One region of the Micromonospora rhizosphaerae genome, then DNA from elsewhere that is predicted to be linked to it. Evidence: riboswitches for the same ligand, from Rfam matches in the RefSeq annotation. Region 1 holds a riboswitch; each other region holds the start of a gene.
What was found. A riboswitch is a leader RNA that binds a small molecule or an ion and turns the genes downstream of it on or off. The one in region 1 is predicted to bind cyclic di-AMP.

Region 1 (7,631 bases):
CGATCGCCGAGGTGCTCGCCAAGGGGCGTCCGTCCCGTATCGAGCTGAACATGCGGTTGGTCACCTTCATCGACTCCGTCGGCATCAGCGCCATGGTCGCCGGCTTCCAGACCTGCGAGGTCAGCGGCGTCAAGCTCGTGGTGATCGAGCCGAGCCGGTTCGTGCACCGGCAGCTCTGGGTCACCGGCCTGCTCGGCCTCTTCGGCGCCCCGGAGCCCTACTTCGCCGCGGCCACCCGCGAGGTCCTTCCCGGCGCCTGACCGCCCCTCGTCCGCCCCACCGTCGTCCGGGCATCCCGCCGGAGCGGCTCAGTCATCCGTTGCGCCGAGGTTGGCGAGATCCACGTCGGAGACCTCGGTGACCGCCCGGACGGCGGTGACCGAGGCGTACCCGTCGGCCAGCAGGGCGAGGCCGGTGCCGGGCTGGGCGGCCTGTCCGGGCTCCTGCAGTGAGGTGCGTACGAAGCCGTGCCCCGACTCGGCGACCGTCATCTGCACCTGACCGAAGGTGGCCAGCGAGCCCTGGCGCACCCCGCGCAGCCGCCCGTGCGGCAGGTCCGGCGCGTTGACGTTGAGCACGCTCTCCACCGGCCCGGCCAGCAGCCGGGGCAGCAGGTCGAGGGCGACCCGGGCCGCCGTGGACCAGTGGCGTTCGGCGTCGCGCACCCGGACGGCTGCCGCCACCGCGGCGCCCCCGCTGGCGGCCGTGGCCTCCCCGGCGGAGAGCACGTCGAGGGAGACCGCCATCGCCCGGCAACCGTTCGCGGCGGCGGTGAACGCGGCGCCCACCGTGCCCGAGTGCAGCACCGCGCGGCCGGCGTTCGCGCCCCGGTTGATCCCGGAGATCGTCCAGCCCCGGCAGCCGCCATGTCCGGCCAGCCGTTGCCTGGCCGGCCGGCGTACGGGACGATCGGGCGGACCGCCGACGGTGAGGGGTGGACGAGGTGCTAAGCCGGGACACGTTCAGCTACACCGTCCAGGCGCGCTGCTCCCGGGCGGACGCGTTGGCGCTCCTCGGCGATCTGACCCGCCAGGGCGAGCTGCACCCGCTGGTCGTCGCGGTCCGCCGGGTGCCGCCCCGGCCCGGCGCGCTGGCCAGCTACGCGATCACCGACCGGCTGGCGGTCGGGCCGCTGCGCTTCCCGGTCACCTACCAGGCCGACGTGCTGATCGCGACCGAGGACGAGGTGGTGACCGTGGCCCGGCAGTGGCCCGCCACCACCGTGCGCAACCACACCCGGTTCAAGGACGAGCCGGCCGGCGTGGTCCGGATCGACGTCGAGATCACCCTCTCCGCACCGGCGCCCCTGTTCGGGTACGCCTTCCGGCAGGCCCGGGCCGCCCATCTGGGGCTCGCCACCCGGCTCGGCGCGGCCCTCGAGCGCGGCCCGGACGCCGCGAGCTGAGCCGGCGGTGGTCGCTCAGGGCCGACCCGCGGCCACGGGCCGCCGGTTCCCACCGGCCCGGACCCGGCGGCGACCCCACGGCTTGTAGGTGGAGAGCACGGTGGCCACGATCAGCACGCTGGTGGAGACCATCGGCGGGATCACCAGGTCGAGCCGGTCGCGGGTGGTCACCGCCGGACCCAGCTCGCCGAGCCCACGCACGGTCGGCATCAGCAGCAGCAGGACCAGGCCGAGCATGACGGTGGTGAGCACGAGTTTGACCAGCACCCAACGCCAACGCAGCAGCCCCCACGGGGTGAGCAGCGCGGTCGCCACCCCGACCAGCCAGACCACCACGCTCAGCGGCGCGAAGAGGTAGGTGACGACGAGTCCCGCCGCCGGGTAGACCACCGCGGGATCGGCGCCGCGCAGCCCGACGATGCCCAGGGTGAGCAGCACCAGGTCCGCGCCGAGCCAGCCGAGCGAGGTGACCAGGTGCAGGGTCAGCAGGGCCTTGCGGGCGGCGGGGGAGAGTCGGCTCATGACCCCGATGCTCGTCCGCCGACACCGCCGCGTCGTGGCACCGGCGGCGACATCCCGCGTACGTCCAGGGGCGTAGTCCGTGTCGGGTGGCCTGCCGGATCGGGCGGGCCACCGACGCGGGGGTCAGTAGACCGAGACGTGCACGTGGTTGGTGTGGTCGCTGGACGGGTCGCCGTTGCCGCCGCTGTACGCCTTCCACCCGCTGCTCGGCAGCCAGATCTGCTTGAACCAGATCACGTAGAGCACGGCCAGCGGGTCGGCGTTGCGGACGAAGTACGCCGCCAGGTTGTCACCGTAGGTCCGGTCGCCGCCGGAGGCCACTCCGCCGAAGCCGTCCTGCTGCGCCGCGAAGTCGCAGGCCCTGCCCTTCGGGTGCTCGCCCGACCCGCTCGGTCGGTAGCAGGAGACGTACCGGGTGAAGCCCGCCGCCTTGGCCTCCTGCAGCGCGTGCAGCATGCGCGGGGTGATGCAGCCGTCCGCCGGGGTCGGGTCGTTCACGCTGCACGACTCCGGCGGCCAGGAGCCGTCGGCGTTGCGCGGGGCCGGATCGGCGTTGGCGGTGGACGTACCCCGGGTGGCGCCGCCGGCGGCCCGGTTGTTGGCCACCTGCAGCGCGCGTTCGGCCTGCTGCTTGCGCTTGGCCATCACGGCGACCTGCTTGCGCTGTTGCTGGATCTCGACGTTCAGCGCGGTCCGGGTCCGGGTGGCCTGGTCCCGGGTCTCGACCAGGTCGCGCAGCGCTCGGTCCTCGTTGGCGGCGACCTGGTCCAGCGCGGCCGCGCGGTCCATGAAGCCTTCCGGCGTGGCGCTGTTGAGCAGGGCCGACGCCGCGCTGAGCCGCCCGGTCCGGTACGCGACCCCGGCGATCTCACCGACCTTGGCGGCCCGGACGTTCAGCTCGGCCTCGATCGTCTTGAGCTGGCCGGTGAGCTGCTGCTGCCGGCTGACCGAGCGGGCCAACGCCGCCTTCGCCTCCAGCCAGCCCTTGCTGGCCGCCTCGAGCTGGGCCCGCAGCTCCGGGGTGCCGCCCTCGTCGTCGCCACCGGGAGCGGGGGCGAGCAGGCCGGTCGGGGGAGCCGCCACGGCGGTGCCGACCGGCGCGGCTGCGACGCCGAGGGCGAGCGCCGCGACGAGCAGGGCCGCCAATCGGGCGGCCGTCCGTCGTACGGGTGCCACTGATGGCATTCAGGTGTCCTTCCGTCAGCCGCCGACCGGGTTAGCTGACGGGTTCGGGACGGAAGATCCCTACCGCGCTGAGGCGGATGCACCCCACGAACGTGGTTCCCCGGCTCGCCGCAGGCGGGCGATTAGGCGACGGCCACCGCAGGCGCCGGAGGGCGCCGCTCGGCGGAGGCCGCGACCGAGCCTACCGGCGCGAGACCGGACGAAACCGGCATTGATGGACAACAACCACGCAGATTTAAGTTTGCCCTAATTACCACTCGACGGCGCTACAGGACCCGGGCGACGCTCCGGGCTCGATCTGCAACGTGGCGTGATCGATCTGGAAGTCCTCGTGCAGGGCCGTCCGCGCGGCGGCCAGCACCTCGCCCAGATCCGCCCCGGGAGCGATGGTGAGGTGGGCCGAGGCCACCTCCATCCCGGAGGTCAGCGTCCAGACGTGCAGGTCGTGCACCTCGGCGACGCCGGGCACCGCGGCCAGCCGGTCGTGCACCGCGGTCACCTGGAGGTGCTCCGGGGCGGCCTGCACCAGGATGCGGACGGCGGCCCGCCCCAGCCGCCAGGTGCGGGGCAGGATGAACAGCCCGATCGCAACGGCCACCAGCGGGTCGACCCACCACCAGTCGGTGAGCGCGATGATCAGCGCCGCGGCGATCACCCCGAGCGAGCCGAGCAGGTCGCCCAGCACCTCCAGGTAGGCCCCGCGCAGGTTGATGCTCACCTGCGCGCCGCCGCGCAGCAGGGCGAAGGCGGCGAGGTTGGCCAGCAGGCCGAGCAGCGCCACCGCGAGCATCGGCCCGGCCAGCACCTCCGGTGGCTGACCGAACCGGCGTACCGCCTCGATCAGCACGTAGACCGCGACGCCGCCGAGCAGCACCGCGTTGGCCAGCGCGGCCAGCACCTCCAGTCGGTAGAGCCCGAAGGTGCGCTGGGGGTCGGTGTCGGCGCGCCGGGTCGCGGTGATCGCGGCGAGCGCCATGCCGATGCCCAGCACGTCGGTGAACATGTGCCCGGCGTCGGAGAGCAGGGCCAGCGAGCCGGTCGCGAACGCGGTCGCTGCCTCGACCAGCATCAGGGCGGTGAGCAGCCCGAAGGCGCCCCAGAGCCGGCCACGGTGGCGCTGTGCGGCGTTGGTGACCGAGCCGTGGTGCCCATGACCTGCGCCCACGCCCACACCCTCCGTCCTTCGCCCGGGCCCGATCCAATCTATGTTCACATCGCTATATATGCAAGTGATTGCCCGCTGCCCACCCGGCCCAGGCCCCCGATCAGGTGACCGGGTCGATCGTGGTGAGGCGCTGGGTGGCGCGGGAGAGGGCCACGTAGAGGGTCCGCACCCCGGACCCCGGATCGGCCCGGATCTCGCTCGGCGCGACCAGCACGACGCCGTCGTACTCCATGCCCTTGGCCTGCAGGCTCGTCACCACCTGGAGCCGGGAGCCGCCCAGTTCGCCCAGCCAGCCGGCCACCTCGTCCCGACGCGGCACCGGCGTGATCACGCCGACCGTCCCCTCGACCTCGCCGAGCAGGGTGCCCGCCGCCTCGACCGTGGCCGCGGGCAGCTCGGCCGCCGGCACGGTCCGCTCGACGGGTGCCACACCGGTGGAGCGGACCGCGGTGGGCAGCGGCAGCTCGGGGTAGAGCCGGCGGATCTCCGCCGCCGCGACCGCGAAGATCTCCGCCGAGTTGCGGTAGTTGGTGGTCAGCGTGAACTGGTGCCGGCGGCGCCGGCCGAGGGCCTGGTCCCGGGCCCGGGTCAGCTCCTCCGCGTCGCCGGTCCAGGCGGTCTGCGCCGGATCCCCCACCACCGTCCAGGACGCCAGCCGGCCCCGCCGGCCGATCATCCGCCACTGCATCGGCGACACGTCCTGCGCCTCGTCGACCACCACGTGCGCGTACTCGCGGTAGTCCGCCGGCCGCTCCCGCGCCGCGGCCCGGGCCGCGCGCTGCCGGTCGGCGAAGGTGCTCAGCTCGCGAACGCCACCGGCGAGCTGGAACGGGTCGCGCCTGGGCTTCGCCCGCTGCACCGGCTTGCCCAGCAGCGCGTCCAACTCGTCCAGCAGCGCGATGTCGGCGATGGTCAGCCCCTCGGTGTCCAGGCTCCGGTACGCGGCGGAGAGCAGCCGGATCTCGCTGCCGGCGAGGATGCCGCCCGCGTACCGGCGTAGCCGGTCGGGGCGGGTCAGCCAGCCGAGCACGTGCCGAGGGTGCAGCCGGGGCCACCACGCCTTGAGAAACTCCCGGAACTCGGGCCGCTCGATGATCTCGTCCTCGAAGGCGCGCTGCTCCGGCAGCCGGCCGACGCGCAGCTGGCGGGCCTGTGCGTACAGCGCCGAGAGGACGGCGTCGAAGGCGGCGCGGCGCACCTCATTGCGGCGCGCGCCCCTCGGCAGTGCCCGGTCCCGGATGCCGTCGAGCTCCCGGCGCTCCAGCCGGAGCAGCTCGCCGCGGTAGAGCAGGCGCAGCTCCTCCGGCGAGTCCGGCACCGCGTCCCGGACCGCGCGCTCCAGCACCCGGCGCATCCGCAGCGACCCCTTCACCGCCGCCACCTCGGGCGGGTCGGTCCGGGTGGCGGACATGCCGGGGAAGAGCGAGCCGAGCGAGTGCAGGGTGGCGTTCTCCTCACCGAGCGAGGGGAGCACCGAGGCGATGTACTGGACGAAGACGGTGGACGGGCCGACCACCAGGATCCCGCCGCCGGCGTACCGGTTGCGGTCGGAGTAGAGCAGGTACGCGGCCCGGTGCAGGGCCACCGCGGTCTTGCCGGTGCCCGGGCCGCCGGAGACGATCGTGACTCCGGAGCCGGGGGAGCGGATCGCCTGGTCCTGCTCGCGCTGGATGGTGGCAACGATGTCGCGCATGCCCCGGCCGGTGGCGCGGGACAGGGTGGCCAGCAGCGCCCCGTCGCCGACCACCGCCATGTCCGGCGGCGCTGCGGCGGGATCGAGCAGGTCGTCCTCGATCCGGGTCACCTTCTCGGCGGAGGACTGGATGGTGCGTCGCCGCACCACGCCCAACGGCTCGGCCGGCGTCGCCTGGTAGAAGGCGGCGGCGGCCGGTGCCCGCCAGTCCACCACCAACGTCTCGGCGTTCTCGCCGCGCACCCCGAGCCGTCCCACGTGCAGCACCTGACCCGCACTCAGGTCGAGCCGGCCGAAGACCAGCCCCTCGTGCTCGGCCTCCAGCACGTGCCGGCGCTGCGCCGCGTGGAAGACCATCGCGTCCCGTTCGACCAGCGCCCCGAAGTTGCCGACCCGGGCCAGCCGGTAGCCCTCCCGCTCGGCGTCGGCGGCCGACCGACGCAGTTCGGCCAGGCGGGCGTACACCCGGTCGAGATGCCGCTGTTCGACGGCGATCTCGCGGTCCAGGGTGGTCTGGTCGGTCAACGGGGTGGCTCCTGTGGTCACGGCGGTGGGGCATGACGCGCTGAATGAGGGTACGGGCCAGCACGTCAGCCCTCGCGAGGGCCATGCCGGTTCCCGGAACACCCCGTCCCGGTTGCCCGTTATCCGGCCGTTCCCACCCCGGCAGCCGGTGCGTCCCCGGTCCCGGTGCGGGCGCCGCCCAGGCCGGGCCGCTCCAGCACCTGCCGGAGCACCCCGGTCAGCGCCGCGTTGACCTCGTCCGGCCGTTCCATCATCAGCATGTGCCCGGCGCCCGGGCAGACGGTCAGCTCGGTGGTCGGCAGCGCCGCAGCGATCGACTCCGCGCACGGCGGCGGGGTGAGCCGGTCCCGGTCGCCGACCAGCGCGGCGGCCGGTAGGTGGGCCAGCTCGGCGAGGGTGTCCAGCCGGTGCTGGGCCCCGATGGAGGCGCGGAACCCGCCGATCGAGCGCAGCGAGGCACGGGCCACCGCGGAGGTGACCAGCCGGATGTCGGCCGCTTCGGAGCGGTCCCCGAAGAGCATCCAGCGGATGCTGGGTCGCAACGCGCGCAGCAGCGCCCGGGGCGGGCGCCAGGACCCGCACCGGGCCAGCACCCCGGCGCCGGTGGTCTCGGCGAGCCGGATCAACCGGGCGATCCGCGGCGACAGCCCGTAGACGGTGTGCGTGTGCCCCTCGGCGGTGGTGGAAACGAAGACCAGGCCGGTGGTGCGGGCGGCGAAGTGCGCCGGGTGGCGGTGGGCGTACTCCATCACGGTCATCCCACCCATCGAGTGCCCGACGAGCACCACCCGACCGGTCGGGGCGACCTCGTCGACCACCGCGGCCAGGTCGTCGCCGAGCTGGGCCAGGGTGGCCGTGCGCAGCGGCATGCAGCTGGACCGGCCGTGCCCCCGGGCGTCGTAGCTGACCACGCGGACCCGGTCGCCGAAGCGTTCCCGCAGGTGGGCGAGCTGATGGTGCCAGGCCCGCCCGTCCAGCGTCCAGCCGTGCAGCAGGATCACGGTGACTTCGGCGTCGCGCGGCCCGGTCGCCTCGACGTGCAGGCGTACGTCGTCGGGAAGCCGTAGCTCCAGGTGCTCCGGCATCGCCGCCTCCCCCAGGCCGCCCGGTGTCGCTTCACACCGGGTTAACCCGGC
Region 2 (7,631 bases), 3.6 Mb from region 1:
GCTGGCCCGCCGCTACGGTGCCCAGGTCTTCCCGTTCAGCCGGTCCACCACCGGCACCCACGTCGAGCGGGCCGAGGACGTGGCGTCCGCACTGAAGACCGCCTTCGAGGCCACCGGCCGGATCGACCACGTGGTGGTCACCGCCGGGATCCTGGAGAAGGGCGCGCTGGCCGAAATGGACGAGGAGACCATGGACCGGCTCCTGCACGTCAACTTCGTCGGCCCGGTCACCGTCGCCCGGCAGTCGCTGCCCTATCTCCAGCAGACCAAGGGTCAGCTGCTGCTCTACACCTCCAGCTCGTACACCCGGGGCCGGGCCCGGTACGCCCTCTACTCGGCCACCAAGGCCGCCCTGGTCAACCTGACCCAGGCCCTCGCGGACGAGTGGGCCGAGTTCGGCGTACGGGTCAACTGCATCAACCCGGAGCGCACCGCCACGCCGATGCGGACCAAGGCGTTCGGCGAGGAGCCGGAGCACACCCTGCTCTCCGCCGAGGCGGTCGCCCAGGCGTCGCTGGACGTGCTGATCTCCGAGCTGACCGGCCAGGTCATCGACGTACGACGGACGCCGGGCGAGCAGGTCGCGGCGGTGCCCGCCCAGCCGGGCGCGCATTCGTCCGAGCAGCTCTCCGCCGGCATCGAGGCCTGATCCGACGGATCGGCGGGACGGGACGAGCGAGATGAGTGGTGACCTGGTCCGGAAGCTGCTGGCCCGGGCGCTGACCACCGGGCTGGCGGTGCTGGCCTTCCTCATCGTGGCGCTGACCGGGGCGACCGGCTGGGGGCTGGCGATCGCGGTCGCCGCCCTGGCCGCCGCCGCCGTGGAACGCCGGGTCCGCCCGGGCGCCGACGGCGTCGCCGAATCGGTGCTGGTCGCCGCGGGCATCCTGGTCGGGTACGCCCGCCGGCTCGACGACGGCTTCGACCCGGCGCTGGCCGCCACCGCGCTGGTCCTGCTCGGGCTGGTCCTGCTGGTCGGGCCGCTGCGCGACGCGGGTGCCCTGGAGATCCGCGCCGGCAACCTGCCGGTCCGCTCCTGGACGCCGCTGGTCGCCGCCCGGCTCGGTGACGCGCTGCTCGTGCTCCTCGGCGCGGTCGCCGTCGCCGCCGCGTTCGCCCTGCCGGCCTGGCTCGCGCTGGCCGCCAGCCTGCTGGTCGGGGCCGGCTGCGCCGCGGTCGGCCTCGACCTGGCCCGGCGGCGGTTCCGGCCGCCGGCCGGCGGTGGTCCGGTGGGTCGGGCGCTGCGCCGCCACCAGCCCGAGTTCCTGCTCTACTTCTCCGCCCCACCGGGGTCGGAGTACCAGGTCACCATGTGGCTGCCGTACCTGGAGCGGATCGGCCGGCCGTTCATGGTGATGCTGCGCGAGCCGGAGTTCCTGCCGACGATCGCGGCCGCCACCACCGCCCCGGTGGTCTTCTGCCCGACCCTGAAGACGATGGACGAGGCGCTGGTGCCGAGCCTGCGGGTGGCGTTCTACGTCAACCACGCGGCGAAGAACAGCCACTGCATCCGGTTCAACCAGCTCACCCACGTGCAGCTGCACCACGGCGACAGCGACAAGGCGCCGAGCGCGAACCCGGTCTCCGCCATCTTCGACCGGATCTTCGTGGCCGGGCCGGCCGCGATCGAGCGGTACGCCCGGGCCGGCGTGGAGATCCCGGCGGAGAAGTTCGTGGTGGTCGGCCGCCCGCAGGTGGAGGCGATCGAGGTACGCCGGGAGCCGGCGCTTGGACTGACCGACCCCACCGTCCTCTACACCCCGACCTGGACCGGGCACCACGCCGACACCAACTACTGCTCGCTGCCGGTGGCCGAGACGGTGATCCGCCGGCTGCTGGACCGGGGCGCCACGGTGATCCTGCGGGCCCACCCGTACACCTCGCAGAACCCGGCGTCGGCGCGGCAGCTCGCCCGGCTGACCGAGCTGCTCGCCGCGGACCAGGCCCGGACCGGCCGCCAGCACCGCTGGGGCGCCGCGGCGACCCGCGAGCTGAGCCTGACCGAGTGCGTCAACCGCTCCGACGCGCTGATCTCGGACGTCTCCGGGGTCATCTCGGACTACCTCTACTCCGGCAAGCCGTACGCGGTGACCGACATGGGCGACGAGGGGGACCGCTTCGCCGAGCGGTTCCCGTTGGCCGGCTCGGGTTACGTGCTGCGCCGGGACATGTCCAACGTGGACGAGGTGCTGAAGGAGCTGCTCGACACCGACCCGTTGGCATCGGCCCGGTGGGCCACCCGGAGCCGCTACCTCGGCGACTTCTCCGCCGAGTCGTACGCCGAGGCGTTCCTGGACGCGGCCCGCCGGGAGCTCGAGCCGGGCTGGAACCCACCGGCCCCCCGCCGCGCAGCCGACGCCCTCGTTCAGGACGGCTCACCGCTCTCCCCCACCGCCTGATCAACGGCGGGGACGGTCACCAGGGCGAGCCTCGCCCTCGGATGGCGACGTTGGTCCGAACCGGGATCAGTGATAGGGGTCCAGGAGGGAGAGGACGACCTCCGGGTCCTCCACATGGGCGTTGTGGCCGAGGCCGGGCAGGGTCGCCACCGGCACGCCCAGCTCCTTGAGCTGGGCGTCGGTGACCATCGGGTCGTGCTCGCCCCGGGCCAGCAGCACCGGCACGTCGGTCGCGGCGAGCAGCGCCGGCAGGCGCGGCTCGCCCACCGCGAAGGCGGCCGGGTCCATCGCCAGCCGCCACCGGCCGTCCTCTCGGCGCAGCCCGGCGTCCACCACCGGGTGGTCCGGTGCGAAGAGCCCGGCCAGGCCGGAGACCCGCAGGTAGCGGCGGGCGGCCTCGTCCCGGCTGGCGAACCAGGTGACGGGCCGCTCGGCCAACTCGCGGGCCTTGTCGAGCTCGGCGGGCGACCAGACGGCCTTGATGCCGAGCCCCACGACGGCATCCACCGGCAGGCCGACGCTCCGCGCGGCCAGCGCCAGCGCCACCACCCCGCCGAGCGAGTGCCCCAGCACCACGAGTCGGTCCCGCGGCCCGAGCCGCTCGGCGACCGGCCCCAGGCTCGCCACCACCCGCCGGGCCAGGCCCTCGAAGGAGTACGCCGGCAGCGGCGGCGACCAGCCGTGGCCGGCCAGGTCGGGGGCGAGCCACCGGCCCGGCCACCGGTGCTCCAGCAGCGGCGCCCAGGGCAGCCACACCTCGCCGGTGGCGCCCATGCCGTGCAGCAGCAACAGGTGGCGGGTACCCGTCTCATCGGCCATGGCCGCAGTCTGCCATCGGTCGGACATCATCCGCGAGAGCGCGGACGGCGTTGGGCCCGCAACGACGTCGGGCGCCGGCTCCCGATGGAGCCGGCGCCCGACGGTCAGTGCAGGTGATCAGGCGGAGTAGCCGCGGGTGGCCGCCCAGTTCGCCAGGTTGATGGTGGTGATCCAGTACGACGGGTACGACGGGTTGGCCGAGTCGGCGATCCGCACGGTCCGGCCGTCGTCCTTGTAGCCGACCACCGCGATGTAGTGGCCGCCCGGGAACGAGTGCCAGCCGCCGTCGGTGTCGGTGGCGGAGCCGGCGATGTTCACCACGACGCCGCGGCCGTCGGTGATCGCGTTGACGACGTCGGCCTGGAGCTGGTCCATCTGCGCCGGCGTCGCGGCCTGGCCCGGGATTTCGTGGGTCTTGTACGGACTCCCCTTGACCATCTGGTTGAGCCCCCGGGTGGTGTCCTCGGCCGAGTTGGTGCCGTTCACGGTGGCGCCCAGCGGGGCGACCATCGCGTCCTGGGTGGTCTCGACGCCGCTCGCGCTGAGCGCGTTGCGCACCGCGGCCGGGCCGCAGTTCCAGTAGGCGGTCTGCGCCTCGTAGTTGTAGTCGAGGACCTTGGTCGACGGCGGCTTCGGCGCGGCCTTGCGGGTCAGGTCCGGGTCGGGCTTGGCCGAGGTGGCGCTCGCCGACGGCGAGGCGCTCGACGGGGACGCGCCGATCCGGGCCTGGCCGCGGGTGGCGACGTCACCCAGCCGGGGGGCCAGCTCGGCCACGGCGGCGGCGCTCTCCTGGCGGACGGGTGCGTCGTCGGAATGGGCGAGCAGGGCGCCGGCGCCGGAGGCCAGCACGAGCGCGGCGGCGGAGCCGGCGACGATCTGGTAGGGGCGCTTGGCGGCGAGAGCGCGCAACTGCTGCTTACGGCGGTGCTTCACGTGATCCTCCACGAGCTGGAGCGGCACACGCCGGCCCGGCGCGCGGAGAAGCTCACGCGCGACGATGGTCGTGGGCGGGGGTGGGCCGCGGGGAACGGGGGCGCCCGGTCAGCCGGGCATCGGGGCGGGTGCCGGAATCAGCTCGCCGAGCGGGCGAGCGACGGCACCGCGGCGCCGTGGAGGCGGGGGGACGACCGAGGGGCGGGACCAGGCTGCACGAGATGGAACTCCTTCCGACACCGCCTACCGGGTTAGCTGACGGATTCGGGCGGGAAGTCGCCCTACCGCGGGCCGTGGCTCGCGGATTCACCCCGGACGTGCACTGGGTCCCCGGTTCGTGATGGTCACGATTGAGCGGGTCGGCGCGGCGTCGCCTGTTGCGATCGGAAACCGCACCGGACGCGCAGACACTACCGGCGGGCACGGCCCCAAACAAGCACCCCCACCTGCGTAAACCTCGAACATCATTACTCTGACCGGAACAGCCCGTCACTGACGTCACTCAATGGGACAAGCAGTTATGACGGGACCGCCGGGCGACAATCGGACATCCGGTGGCGACCGGCCCGCAATTGCGGGGGTCAATCACCCGACCTGATCCAGATGACCGTTTCGGTGTTTGCGTGACCGGGCTCACCAGATTCACATCACAATTCAGCCAACCCGCGCCGGACGCCAGCGGGCCGTCCGCGCCCCCGCCGGGGCGATCGGGGCCAGGGCCGGCGCCGCCGATCGGCGTACCGGGGCATGGCCGGGGCGCAGCCGCTGCGCCGCGGCGTACGCCTCGACGGCCAGTGCCCGGGCCGCCTCGGCGGCCAGGTCGGCGTCCCGCCAGGCCCGCCGCTCCCGTTCGGCCGCCGCCCGATAGCCGGCCAGCCTCCCGTCGCGTACCGCCCGGGCCAGGACGATCTCCTGCTCGGCCGGATGCCGGCGCGGGTCCCACCCGTTCCGGTGCGCGAAGACGTCGGCAAGTTGCCGCGCCGTCAACTCGCCCCGCCAGTGCGCCGCCATCGCGGCGTGGTGCAGCCACCGCTCCCGGGCCGCGTACTCGGCCGGGGTGCGCGGGGTACGTGGAGCGGGCAGCACGGCGGCGCCGGCGAGCCGCCGGACGGCATCCTCGGCCTCGTCGTACGCCTGCCAGGCCCGGTCGACGTCCGCCTGGACGGCCAGCCACTGCTCCCGCCGTCGACGGGCGGTCTGCGCGGCGCCGGCGGCGGCCACCGCCACCTCGTCGGCGTACCGGCGCAGGTCGGCGAGCTGTGCCTCCTCCGCCGCAGCCGGGGCGGGCTCAGCGTCGGGTGGAGCCTCCCGCTCCGGGCGGGCCACCAGCCCGGCGAGCACGGCCACGGCCAGCACGAGCAGGCCCGACCAGATGAGGGCGGCCCGCGGGACCTCGATCAGAAACTGGTAGAGAACGGTCTGCATGATCGGCACCTCACGGAAGCGGATGTGGTGGAGTGGTCCGCACGACCCGACGGGGTGGGCGCGACCGGGCGCCGCGGGGCCGCCGTCGGCCGGGTGCGGGGTGAGGTCGGTGGTGAGTTGCGGGCCGTCGCCGCGGGCAGCAGGGCCGGGACGCCGCCGACCGGCGGTGTCGGTCAGCTGGCCGGCGCGGGAGCCGAGGGTGGCCGCGGTGTCGGTCAGCCGGCCGGCGGGGCGCGGGAGCCGAGGGTGGCCGGGGCGAGACCGACGAGGGCGCGGTGCCGGGTGACCGGGACCACGACCGGGCGGGCGATCGCGGGGACGGAGCTGCCGGCCGGAGGGGCCGACGCGTCGGTGGTGGCGGCGACGTCGACGGAGGCGTCCGACCGCGGCGTGGGCGCGGCGAGCCGGGAGGCCGGCGACGCGTGGTCGGCCGGCGCGTCGGCGACGGCCGGCCTGGCAGCGGCGGCCCGCTCGGCGTGCCCGGACGCCGCCGGGCCGACGGGCAGCGCGGTGGCGCCGAGGGAACAGGCGACGGCCACAGCCAGGCTGGTGAGCATGCGGGCGGTCCAGCGCGCCATCCACCACAAGGGACAGCTGAGCGCGACCGGGAGCACGCGTCCACGCTACCCCCGATACCGCCCGCGCCGCACCGCCTCCGGGCGTGTCGCGACGAGGGGATCGGCGGAGACCGACCATCGTGGACGGTCATCGGCCGAGTCGTCTGCGGCACCGACGTCACGGGGGCGCCTCGTTCGTTGACGGGGGGTACGGGGCGGCCCAGGCTCGCTCAGGCCCGATCGCGCCGTCCGGCGTACTCGATCGGCCGGGCCGCGCCGTCGCGCTCACCGACCGGTCCGGACGGCGTCCGTTGCGACGGCAGGATCGGCGGTGTCCGCTCGCCGGCCCGGCGAGGCGGTCCCAGCCGGCGCATCATCGGCGTCTCGACGTACCGGTGCATGGCCGCGGCGAGCAGCAGGTTCACCAGCAGGAAGCCGAGCACGGCGAGCGGGCCCCACCAACCGGGCAGCCCGACGCCGCGGTGGCCGGTCAGCCGCAACACGGTGACCATCACGAAGACGTGCACCAGGTAGAACGCGAAGGAGACCTCACCGAGCCAGACCATCGGGCGCGACCGCCACGGCGTCCGCCGGCCACGCACGTCGGCGTCCGCCGCGGCCGTGATGACCAGGAGGTACGCCACCGCCAGCAGACCCGCCCAGAGCTCCGCCCGGATCCACTGCGCGGCCACCACCCAGGTGGCGACGAAGATCAGGCTGGCCGCGGTCAGGCCCGGCCCCCGCCAGCGGCCCCGACGCATGAGCTCGGCCGCGGCCACCCCCATCCAGAACTCCAGCGACCGCACGAGCGGGAAGATCTGGGTGAACCACCAGCGGCTCTCCTCGGGGACCAGGTGCTGGGCCGGCCAGAGCGCCACGATCAGCAGCGGCGCGGCGACCACCACCGTCCAGAGCGTGGCGGGCCGCAGCCGGCGCAGCACCGGCAGCGCGAAGGGCAGGCACAGGTAGAAGAACAGCTCACAGGAGAGCGACCAGCTCACCGTGTTGACGCTGTAGAAGTAGCCGGGAGTGGGGTTCCAGGCCTGGACCAGGAAGAGGTTGCCGAGCGCCGCCCAGAGGTTCACCGGGTCGGCGAACCAGAGCCCGACGAGCAGCACCACCGCCCACATCAGCAGGTGGTTCGGGTAGATCTTGGCCAGCCGTCGGCGCAGGAAGGTCCGTCGGCGCTCGCCCGACCGGTACGACCAGACCAGGACGAATCCACTGAGGATGAAGAAGAATTCCACGCCGGACAGGCCGAGGGCGAACAGCCGGTCCACGACCGCCTTGTAGTCGGGCTCGGCGACGATCCGCATGGTGGCGGCGTGGAAACCGAAGACCAGCAGGGCGGCGATCCAGCGCAGCCCGGTCAGCGAGGGCAGTCGGCTCGCCGGCACCGAGGTCCGGGCAGGGCGGGTGGTCGGGGCGCTCGTCATGCCGGGAACCCGACCGTCACCAGGGTCACCAGCATCTGCGTCTCCTCCTCGGCGGGTCGTCG
Region 3 (7,631 bases), 5.5 Mb from region 1:
GTGGGGCACCGACCGCTGTGGGTCGTCTGCCTCGACCTTCCCTCTCTCGAGGCGCCCGCGGTCGGTTGCAAAGGAGTCGGTGCCGGTGGCAACCATGCCCCTCCATCGTCACGCCCCGAGTCAGCCGCGCGTCCGACCGGTCGGTGTGCGCCGGGTCGTACATCGTCTGCTCACCCTGGTCGCGGCCGTCGCGGTCGGTGCCGGGCTCGTGGCCGCTCCGGCGCACGCAGCGCCCTCGGTGGACGAGATCGACGCGATGATCGACAAGCAGTGGGAGAAGCTCGAGCCCACCATCGAGGACTACAACAAGATCCGCGCCCAGCTCAAGGCCAACCAGAAGAGGTCGGCGGACCTGCAGAAGAAGATCGCGCCCCTCGAGCTGGAGTCGGCGCTCGCCCTGAACCGGGTCGGCGACATCGCCGCCCACTACTACAAGGATGGCCCGTCGCAGGAGATCGGCGCCCTGCTGGTGACCACCAGGCCCGGCACGCTCGCCGAGCAGCTCACCATGCTCGACCGGCTCGCGGCCGAGCAGCACAAGCAGGTCGCCGGCGTGCTCGCCATCCGCGACAAGTACAACCGGCAGAAGCGGAAGCTGGACGAGCTGATCGCCACCCAGAAGAAGCAGCAGGCCGAGCTGGCGGCGAAGAAGAACGCGATCAACGCCGAGATCAAGCGGCTGACCGCCATGCTGCCGAAGACCTCGGTGCGGGTCGAGGGCTGCCCCGCCATCGACGGCGTGGTCAGCTCCGCCGCGCGGATCGCGATCAGGACCGCCTGCGCCCAGGTCGGCGACCCGTACGTCTGGGGTGCCGACGGCCCGGACTCGTTCGACTGCTCCGGCCTCACCCAGTACGCCTACAAGGCGGCCGGCATCTACCTGACGCACCACACCGGCGACCAGTGGAACGAGGGGCGGGCCGTCTCCCGCTCCGACGCCCGTCCGGGTGACCTGGTGTTCTTCTACAGCGACCTGCACCACATGGGCCTCTATCTGGGCAACGGCCTGATGGTGCACGCGCCCCGGACCGGCAAGCCGGTCCAGGTGTCGAAGATCAGTTACATGCCGGTGGCCGGCTTCCGCCGCGTCACCTGATCCCGGCCGCCACGACGATGAAGGCCCCCGGTCGCTCGACCGGGGGCCTTCGTCCTGTGGACCGGTGACTACTGCGGCGCGCCCACCGAGGCCGGCAGGATCTGTACGTCGTCCAGGTTCCCGTTCCGGTCAATAGCTTACCGGTTAATGATGTTGCGTGAAGGAAACCTTCAGAGGGCGTGGAAAGTGCGTACGGAGTGTCATGGCGTCGCGAGTTGCGGATCGATAACGACCGTCTCTACTCTGATTCATCGTCGACCGGTAGCAGCACCGCCCACCCGGGCGGTGACGGTCCGACACCGCCGAGTCGCCTCCGGGCGAGCCGGGGACCCAGGTACCTGGGGTGAATCCGCAGCAGTGCGGTAGGGCGGCTCCCTTCTCGCCCGAACCCGTCAGCTAACCCGGTAGGCGGTCAGCGAAGAAGGAGTACGGAGCCCGGTGGCACATCATGCCCCGTGGCCACCGTCGGTCCGGTCGATCGACCGGGTCGCGGCTGCGCCGCGTTCATGCTGGTCCCGCTTCACCACCGCCCTCGCCGCCCTGGCCGGCATCGCCGTCATCCTGACCGGCGGCGCCACGGCGGCCCATGCCGAGCCGTCGATCGCCGAGATCGAGCGCCAGATCGACCAGGACTGGAACAAGCTCGAGCCGATCATCGAGCAGCACAACGCCGCACGTCAGGACCTCGCCCGCAAGCGGAAGCAGGCGGACGTGCTCGCCAAGCAGATCGCGCCGCTGCAGCTTCAGGTTGACCTCGCCATGGGCCAGGTCGGTGGCCTCGCCGCCGAGGCGTACAAGGGTGAGAGCGTCTCGACGGTGAACGCGCTGCTGGGCAGCCGGTCGCCGAGTGACGTGGTCACGGGCCTCGAACTGCTCGACCGGTTCGCTCACCGGCAGCAGCAGCAGGTACAGAACGTCCTCGACCTGCGCAACCAGCTGGCCGCCAAGAAGAAGCCGCTGGACGAGATGATCGCCCAGCTCACCCGCACCGAGGCCCAGCTGGCGGCGAAGAAGAAGCAGATCAACGCCGAGATCGACCGGCTGCAGAAGCTCCGGCTCAAGGTGTACGGCAGCGGCGGCGCCGGTCCGCTGCGGCCCGCCCCCTGCCCCTCGGAATACGTCTCCGGCCCCGGCGGCATCGCGGCGAAGTTCGCCTGCGCCCAGATCGGCAAGCCGTACGTCTGGGGAGCCGACGGTCCGGACTCGTACGACTGCTCCGGCCTGACCATGGCCGCCTGGGCCAAGGCCGGCGTCTCACTGCCGCACAACGCCCGGCAGCAGCGGGCGGTGACCGCCCGGGTGAGTCGGGCCGACCTGCGCGTCGGCGACCTGGTCTTCTACTACAGCGACCTGCACCACGTGGGGATGTACGTCGGCAACGGCTGGGTGGTGCACGCCTCCCAGGCCGGCGTGCCGATCAAGATGAAGCGCATCGACGACGGCCCGATCAACAGCTACGGCCACCCGAGCTGAGGTGCAAGCAGGGGTCCCCTCTTAACGTCTCATGCCGAGGAAGGGGCCCCTGCTAACGCGTGCCGGGGTCAGCGGGTTGGCCAGGTGCGCCAGTTCTGCCAGGAGCGGCTCGGTGTCGGCCCGCGCTGCCCCTGGTAGCGCGACCCGTAGATGGCGGAGCCGTACGGGTGCTCGGCCGGCGAGGAGAGCCGGAAGATGCAGAGCTGGCCGATCTTCATCCCCGGCCAGAGGGTGATCGGCAGGTTCGCCACGTTGGAGAGCTCCAGCGTGACGTGCCCGGAGAAGCCCGGGTCGATGAAGCCGGCGGTGGAATGGGTGAGCAGCCCGAGCCGGCCCAGGCTGGACTTGCCCTCCAAGCGACCCGCGAGCTGGTCGCCGAGCGAGATCACCTCGAGCGTCGAGGCGAGCACGAACTCGCCCGGGTGCAGCACGAACGCTTCGCCCTCCGGCACCTCGACCATCGAGGTCAGGTCGTCCTGCTGCACGGCGGGGTCGATGTGCGTGTAGAGGTGGTTGTTGAAGACCCGGAAGAGCCTGTCCAGGCGTACGTCGATGCTGGACGGTTGCACCAGCATGGGTTCGAAGGGTTCCAACGCGAGCGTGCCCGCCTTGATCTCGCTGACGAGGTCCCGGTCGGAGAGCAGCATTCGCACACCATAGCGCGGTGCCGGATGCCCTCACCGGAGCGGATGACTTGGCGCGTCTCGCTCGCCTCTCGTACATATGTTCGATAGACTGTCCACATGGCTTCCTGGTCCGAATTCGCCGCCGACGAGCCCCGACTCGCTGACGAGATCCGCCTTCTCATGCAGCAGTACGGGCCGGGCTTCGGCTATCTCGCCACGGTCCGCCCGGACGGCGGCCCCCGGGTCCACCCGGTCTCCCCGGTCATCACCGATGAGGGGCTCTTCTGCTTCGTCATCGACTCGCCCAAGCGCCGCGACCTCGAACGCGACGGTCGGTACGCGCTGCACTCGTTCCCGCCCGAGGAGACCGACGACGAGGCGTACGTCGCCGGTCATGCCCGCCCGGTCACCGACCAGGCGCGGGTGGCGCGGGTGGCCGCGACCGGCCGGGCCGCGCCGCAGGTCGACTGGCGGCTTTTCGAGTTCACGGTCGACGTGGCGATGCTCGCCCGCCGTGACCAGGCCGGCCCGGCCAGCCAGGGAGGCCGCTCCGGTCGGCCGGCGGTGCAGGTGTGGCTCGATCCCCGCGCGGCCGCCCGAGCGACCCGGCCGTCGGCCGGGCCGGAGGGTCGGTTGCGCGGCCGGCACGGCTTCGACACCCGCCGACCCGCCGCCTGAGGCCGCAAGACGCCGGTGCCGGCCCCGTCGTCTGACGGAGCCGGCACCGGCTGCGGTACGTCGCGTTACGGCCGCGCGGTAGCCGTTCCACGCGGTCAGCATCCGGCTCGCCTGCCCAACGGTGAACTGGTGCATGCACGAGTCGTAGGTGTAGTCCATGAAGTTGGTGATCGGGTCGAGGCGGGGCGTGGTGCAGGTGTCCCGCCCCGCCGGGCACTCGAACGCGGGCGACGCCTCCGCCGGGGTGTCGTCGACGCGACGCTGGCGGCACGCCGGGTCAGCAGGTTGGGACGGAGTCCCATGGGCCCACCTCTTTCTGCCGGCGCGAACGGGGGACATGTCGCGCCGGGTCGGAGAACGTGTGGCAGACGTCACAGCCGATGAATCCATTTGAGAACGTCCATATATTGCCGCAGGGAAACTTTCTGTCACTTCGGCGCATGACGGTGACTCAAGATCGGGTCAGGCCGGGTTCCGTCGCAGGCGGAGCCGGGTGTGGGCGCGCCGGGGGTGCCTGGGTGCAGGGAGGCGGTGACGTCAGGTACAGTGGTGCCGCCTGCGGGTGTAGTTCAATGGCAGAACATCAGCTTCCCAAGCTGACAGTGCGGGTTCGATTCCCGTCACCCGCTCCACACGAAAGGCCCTGGCCAGGACGAGTCCCAGGCCGGGGCCTTCGGTTTGTGGGAAATCACCTTTCCGGTGCCGGGCCATCCACGGGCCATAGGCTGGCCACCCGATGCCAGTGGTGCGATCCGATTTTTCCGCAGGTCACACGCACTCATCGACCGCTGTCGGTGCCTGTCCTTCACGCGTGGCTGCATTCGAGAAAGCGCTCAGAGATGTGGCTCGGAGGGTCGTGACGGCGGGTGCTGAGGCGGAGCCGTCCGCACCGCTAACCGAGCGCCACGCGCGGCGATCGCGAGCAACAGTCAGGAGACCGCAGCCTTCACCAGCTCGACGACCTTCTTCTCTACCACGGGGCTCCACTTTTGGAGCGCGTAAGACACCGGCCACAGGTCCCCGTCGTCGAGGTTGGCCGCGTCCTGGAAGCCCAGGGTCGAGTACCGGTAGTTGAACTTGCCCGAGTCCTGGAAGAAGACGACGACCTTGCCGTCCGCGTTCGCGTAGGCGGGCATCCCGTACCAGGTCTTTGGCGACAGCTCCGGGGCGGTAGCGGTCACCGCCATATGCACGCGTTCGGCGAGCGCACGATCCTCCGGCGCCATCTCCGCGATCCTGTCTAGGACCGCCTGCAGCGCGTCGGCCTTCTTGGCACCCTTCTTGCCCTCGGCCCGCAGCTCGGCGGCGCGCTCCTTCATCGCGGCACGCTCCTCGGCGCTGAAGCCGTCGGACTCGGTCTTGGAATTCTTCGCGGGCATTTCCGGGCTGCCTTTCGACGCTCAAGGCTCGGCGCGGTGCCGGCCATCTTCAAGGAAGGCTAGGCCCGACGACACCCTGGCGCTTCTCGATTCCTGATCGGATCGGGGCCAGCCGAGGCGTATGAGTAGCGGCGCTCTTCACTGAGGGATCGGTCGGGTCTGCCGCGATCGGCGCGCTGAGGTGTCGCAGATCAACTGGCGGACGAATGTCGCGCAGCAGTCGACGGAGGACAAGGCGTCCACCGACGACACTGCCTGTTCGTCGACCTGTTCCCCAACGGCAAGCTCTGCCTCTGAGCCGCGGAGCTACGGTACGCGGACGAGGGAGGCGTAGGCGGCGCGCCCGACGGCCGCCTGGTCGGGTTCGATCGAGACGTAGACCCGTTCCGGCCAGGGCGCGCGCACGCTGGCCGTGGCCGGCGTCGGCTCGTCGCCGCAGGGCACCTGCAGGTCGGGGGAGTTGGGCGGGGGTGTGGGCCGGCTCCCGGCCGCGTTCGCGGTCGAGGTTCCGGCCCAGAAGCGCGCACGAAGCGTCCCTTCACCGACGCACAGGACCTCGAATACGTAGACGCCGGTCTTGTTCTCGCTGTACCCGGTGCCGCTGATGCCCTGGTCGCCGCGCAGGACGGGCCCCCCGCCGCTCATGATGATCGGCCCCTTGCCCTCACTCCTGGGCTTCCTGTTGTCCACGTCTTTGGTCCCGAGCGCGGCGGCCGCTGCGGACGCCAGGTCGTCGAGCTGGGCCGCGGACAGCGCCGACGGGGACGGCGAGGGGCTCGCTGCCGCTGGCGGCGGGGCGGATCGGTCGGCGTCGACCAGGTTCGCCACCGCGGCGCCGCCGGCCACCGCGAGCCCCACGCCGGCGGCGACCGCGGCCACGCCGGTGCGGCGGCGACGGCGTACCGCCCGCAGCGCCTCCGCGGCTCCCGGTGGGCGGATGTGCGTCAGCGCCTCGGCGCGCAGGAGGGCGAAGGCCTCCCGGGTCTGCTCCTCGGTGAGTTCCTCAGGCATGCGGTACCTCCGTGTGTGCGGGGCGGAGCCGCACGGCGAGCGTGGTGCGACCGCGGTGCAGCCATGACCTGACGGTGCCCTCGGGCACCCCCTCGCGGTCGGCGATCTCGGCGACCGGAAGGTCGGCGAGGTAGCGCAGCACCATCGCCCGGCGCTGAGCGGCCGGTAGCGAGGCCAGGGCCTCTACCAGCGCGATGCGGTCGGGTCCCGGCCCCTCGACGACCGGCTCACCGCGCTCCCGGAGGTGAAACGCCCGCATCGTGCGGATCCGCCGCCAGCGGCTGGTCGCGAGGTTCCAGGCGACCCGACGGACCCAGGCGGCGGGGTCGTCGTAGCCGGAGACCTGCCGCCACCGGGCGAGCGCCCAGCAGAACGCCTCCTGGACGACGTCCTGCGCCTCGTGCCGGTCGCCGAAGTAGGCGTAGACCTGCACGGTCAGGTCGGCGTAGTGCGCCGCGTAAAAGTCGTCGAAGTCCGTCATCGACGACTACACGCAGGGCCGGGTCACAACGTTGCGATCCTCCAGGACGAACTTGATTTCGCCGTCGCACAGGGCGCACGCGTCCGCGTAAGACTCCACCGGCCGGCCAAGGTAGATCCAGCGACGGATGTGATCGGCGTCACCTACGGACGCCGATCGTTGCGCCGTGACGGCCCCGTGTTCATGCTGCGGGCATGACTGAGCTGGACGACAGCATCGCGGCTTGGCGGGAGTCGTTGGAATCGGTCCTGGTGATCGGAGAGACGCTCGCCGACAGTGACTGGAACTCGCCGACGGAATGCCCCGGCTGGAGTGTCAAGGACGTGTACTCCCACCTGATCGGCGGCGAGCTGTGGATGGCGGCCGGCCATCCGCGCCCCGAGCGGGGTATCGCGCACATCGCGGATGAGCCGGTCGCGGCGCGACGGCACACGTCACCCCCGAAGGTGCTCGACGAACTACGCGAGGTGTACCGGCAGCGGTGCGCGCAGACCGCCGAGGTGCCGCCGGATCCCGAGCAACCGGCGTTCACCGCGTGGGGTCAGCCCGTCCCGCTGGGCACGCTGTGGCGCCACCGTGCGTTCGATGTCTGGGTACACGAGCAGGACATCCGCCGAGCAGTCGGACGGCCGGGCAACCTCGACTCGCCTGGCGCACGGATCGCGTGTGGACAGTTCATATCGGCGCTGCCCGTCGTCGTGGCCAAGCGCGCCGGAGCCCCGTCCGGATCGGTGGTGCGGTTCAGCGTGGCGGGCCCGATCGCGTTCGACCACTCGGTCCTGGTCGGTGACGACCGTCGCGGACGGCTGGTCTCGGGCAACTCCGAGCCGGTGACGAGCCTGCTCAGCATGGATTGGGAAAGCTTCGCCCGGCTCAGCTGTGGTCGC

Region 2: another riboswitch for cyclic di-AMP. It lies ahead of GA0070624_RS13870 (C39 family peptidase); the one in region 1 lies ahead of GA0070624_RS30385 (coiled-coil domain-containing protein).
Region 3: another riboswitch for cyclic di-AMP. It lies ahead of GA0070624_RS04805 (C40 family peptidase); the one in region 1 lies ahead of GA0070624_RS30385 (coiled-coil domain-containing protein).

What each region holds. Positions count from the first base shown of each region.
Region 1 covers NZ_FMHV01000002.1:6,462,964-6,470,594, reverse strand. The annotation lists gene GA0070624_RS30405 (STAS domain-containing protein) at 1-260, shown strand, start outside; gene GA0070624_RS30400 (5'/3'-nucleotidase SurE) at 309-836, opposite strand; gene GA0070624_RS30395 (SRPBCC family protein) at 935-1,405, shown strand; gene GA0070624_RS30390 (hypothetical protein) at 1,421-1,927, opposite strand; gene GA0070624_RS30385 (coiled-coil domain-containing protein) at 2,051-3,112, opposite strand; cyclic di-AMP (ydaO/yuaA leader) riboswitch at 3,117-3,251, opposite strand; gene GA0070624_RS30380 (cation diffusion facilitator family transporter) at 3,363-4,277, opposite strand; gene GA0070624_RS30375 (HelD family protein) at 4,378-6,495, opposite strand; gene GA0070624_RS30370 (alpha/beta fold hydrolase) at 6,615-7,580, opposite strand.
Region 2 covers NZ_FMHV01000002.1:2,867,157-2,874,787, reverse strand. The annotation lists gene GA0070624_RS13885 (bifunctional cytidylyltransferase/SDR family oxidoreductase) at 1-649, shown strand, start outside; gene GA0070624_RS13880 (CDP-glycerol glycerophosphotransferase family protein) at 681-2,399, shown strand; gene GA0070624_RS13875 (alpha/beta fold hydrolase) at 2,466-3,218, opposite strand; gene GA0070624_RS13870 (C39 family peptidase) at 3,336-4,163, opposite strand; cyclic di-AMP (ydaO/yuaA leader) riboswitch at 4,377-4,518, opposite strand; gene GA0070624_RS13865 (hypothetical protein) at 4,806-5,579, opposite strand; gene GA0070624_RS13860 (hypothetical protein) at 5,792-6,154, opposite strand; gene GA0070624_RS13855 (acyltransferase family protein) at 6,364-7,569, opposite strand.
Region 3 covers NZ_FMHV01000002.1:989,050-996,680, forward strand. The annotation lists gene GA0070624_RS04800 (C40 family peptidase) at 80-1,096, shown strand; cyclic di-AMP (ydaO/yuaA leader) riboswitch at 1,387-1,522, shown strand; gene GA0070624_RS04805 (C40 family peptidase) at 1,535-2,569, shown strand; gene dcd (dCTP deaminase) at 2,638-3,216, opposite strand; gene GA0070624_RS04815 (pyridoxamine 5'-phosphate oxidase family protein) at 3,313-3,873, shown strand; partial or broken gene GA0070624_RS04820 (zinc metalloprotease) at 3,946-4,128, opposite strand; tRNA gene GA0070624_RS04825 (tRNA-Gly) at 4,432-4,505, shown strand; gene GA0070624_RS04830 (iron chaperone) at 4,803-5,252, opposite strand; gene GA0070624_RS04835 (hypothetical protein) at 5,559-6,263, opposite strand; gene GA0070624_RS04840 (RNA polymerase sigma factor) at 6,256-6,744, opposite strand; gene GA0070624_RS04845 (maleylpyruvate isomerase family mycothiol-dependent enzyme) at 6,939-7,631, shown strand, end outside.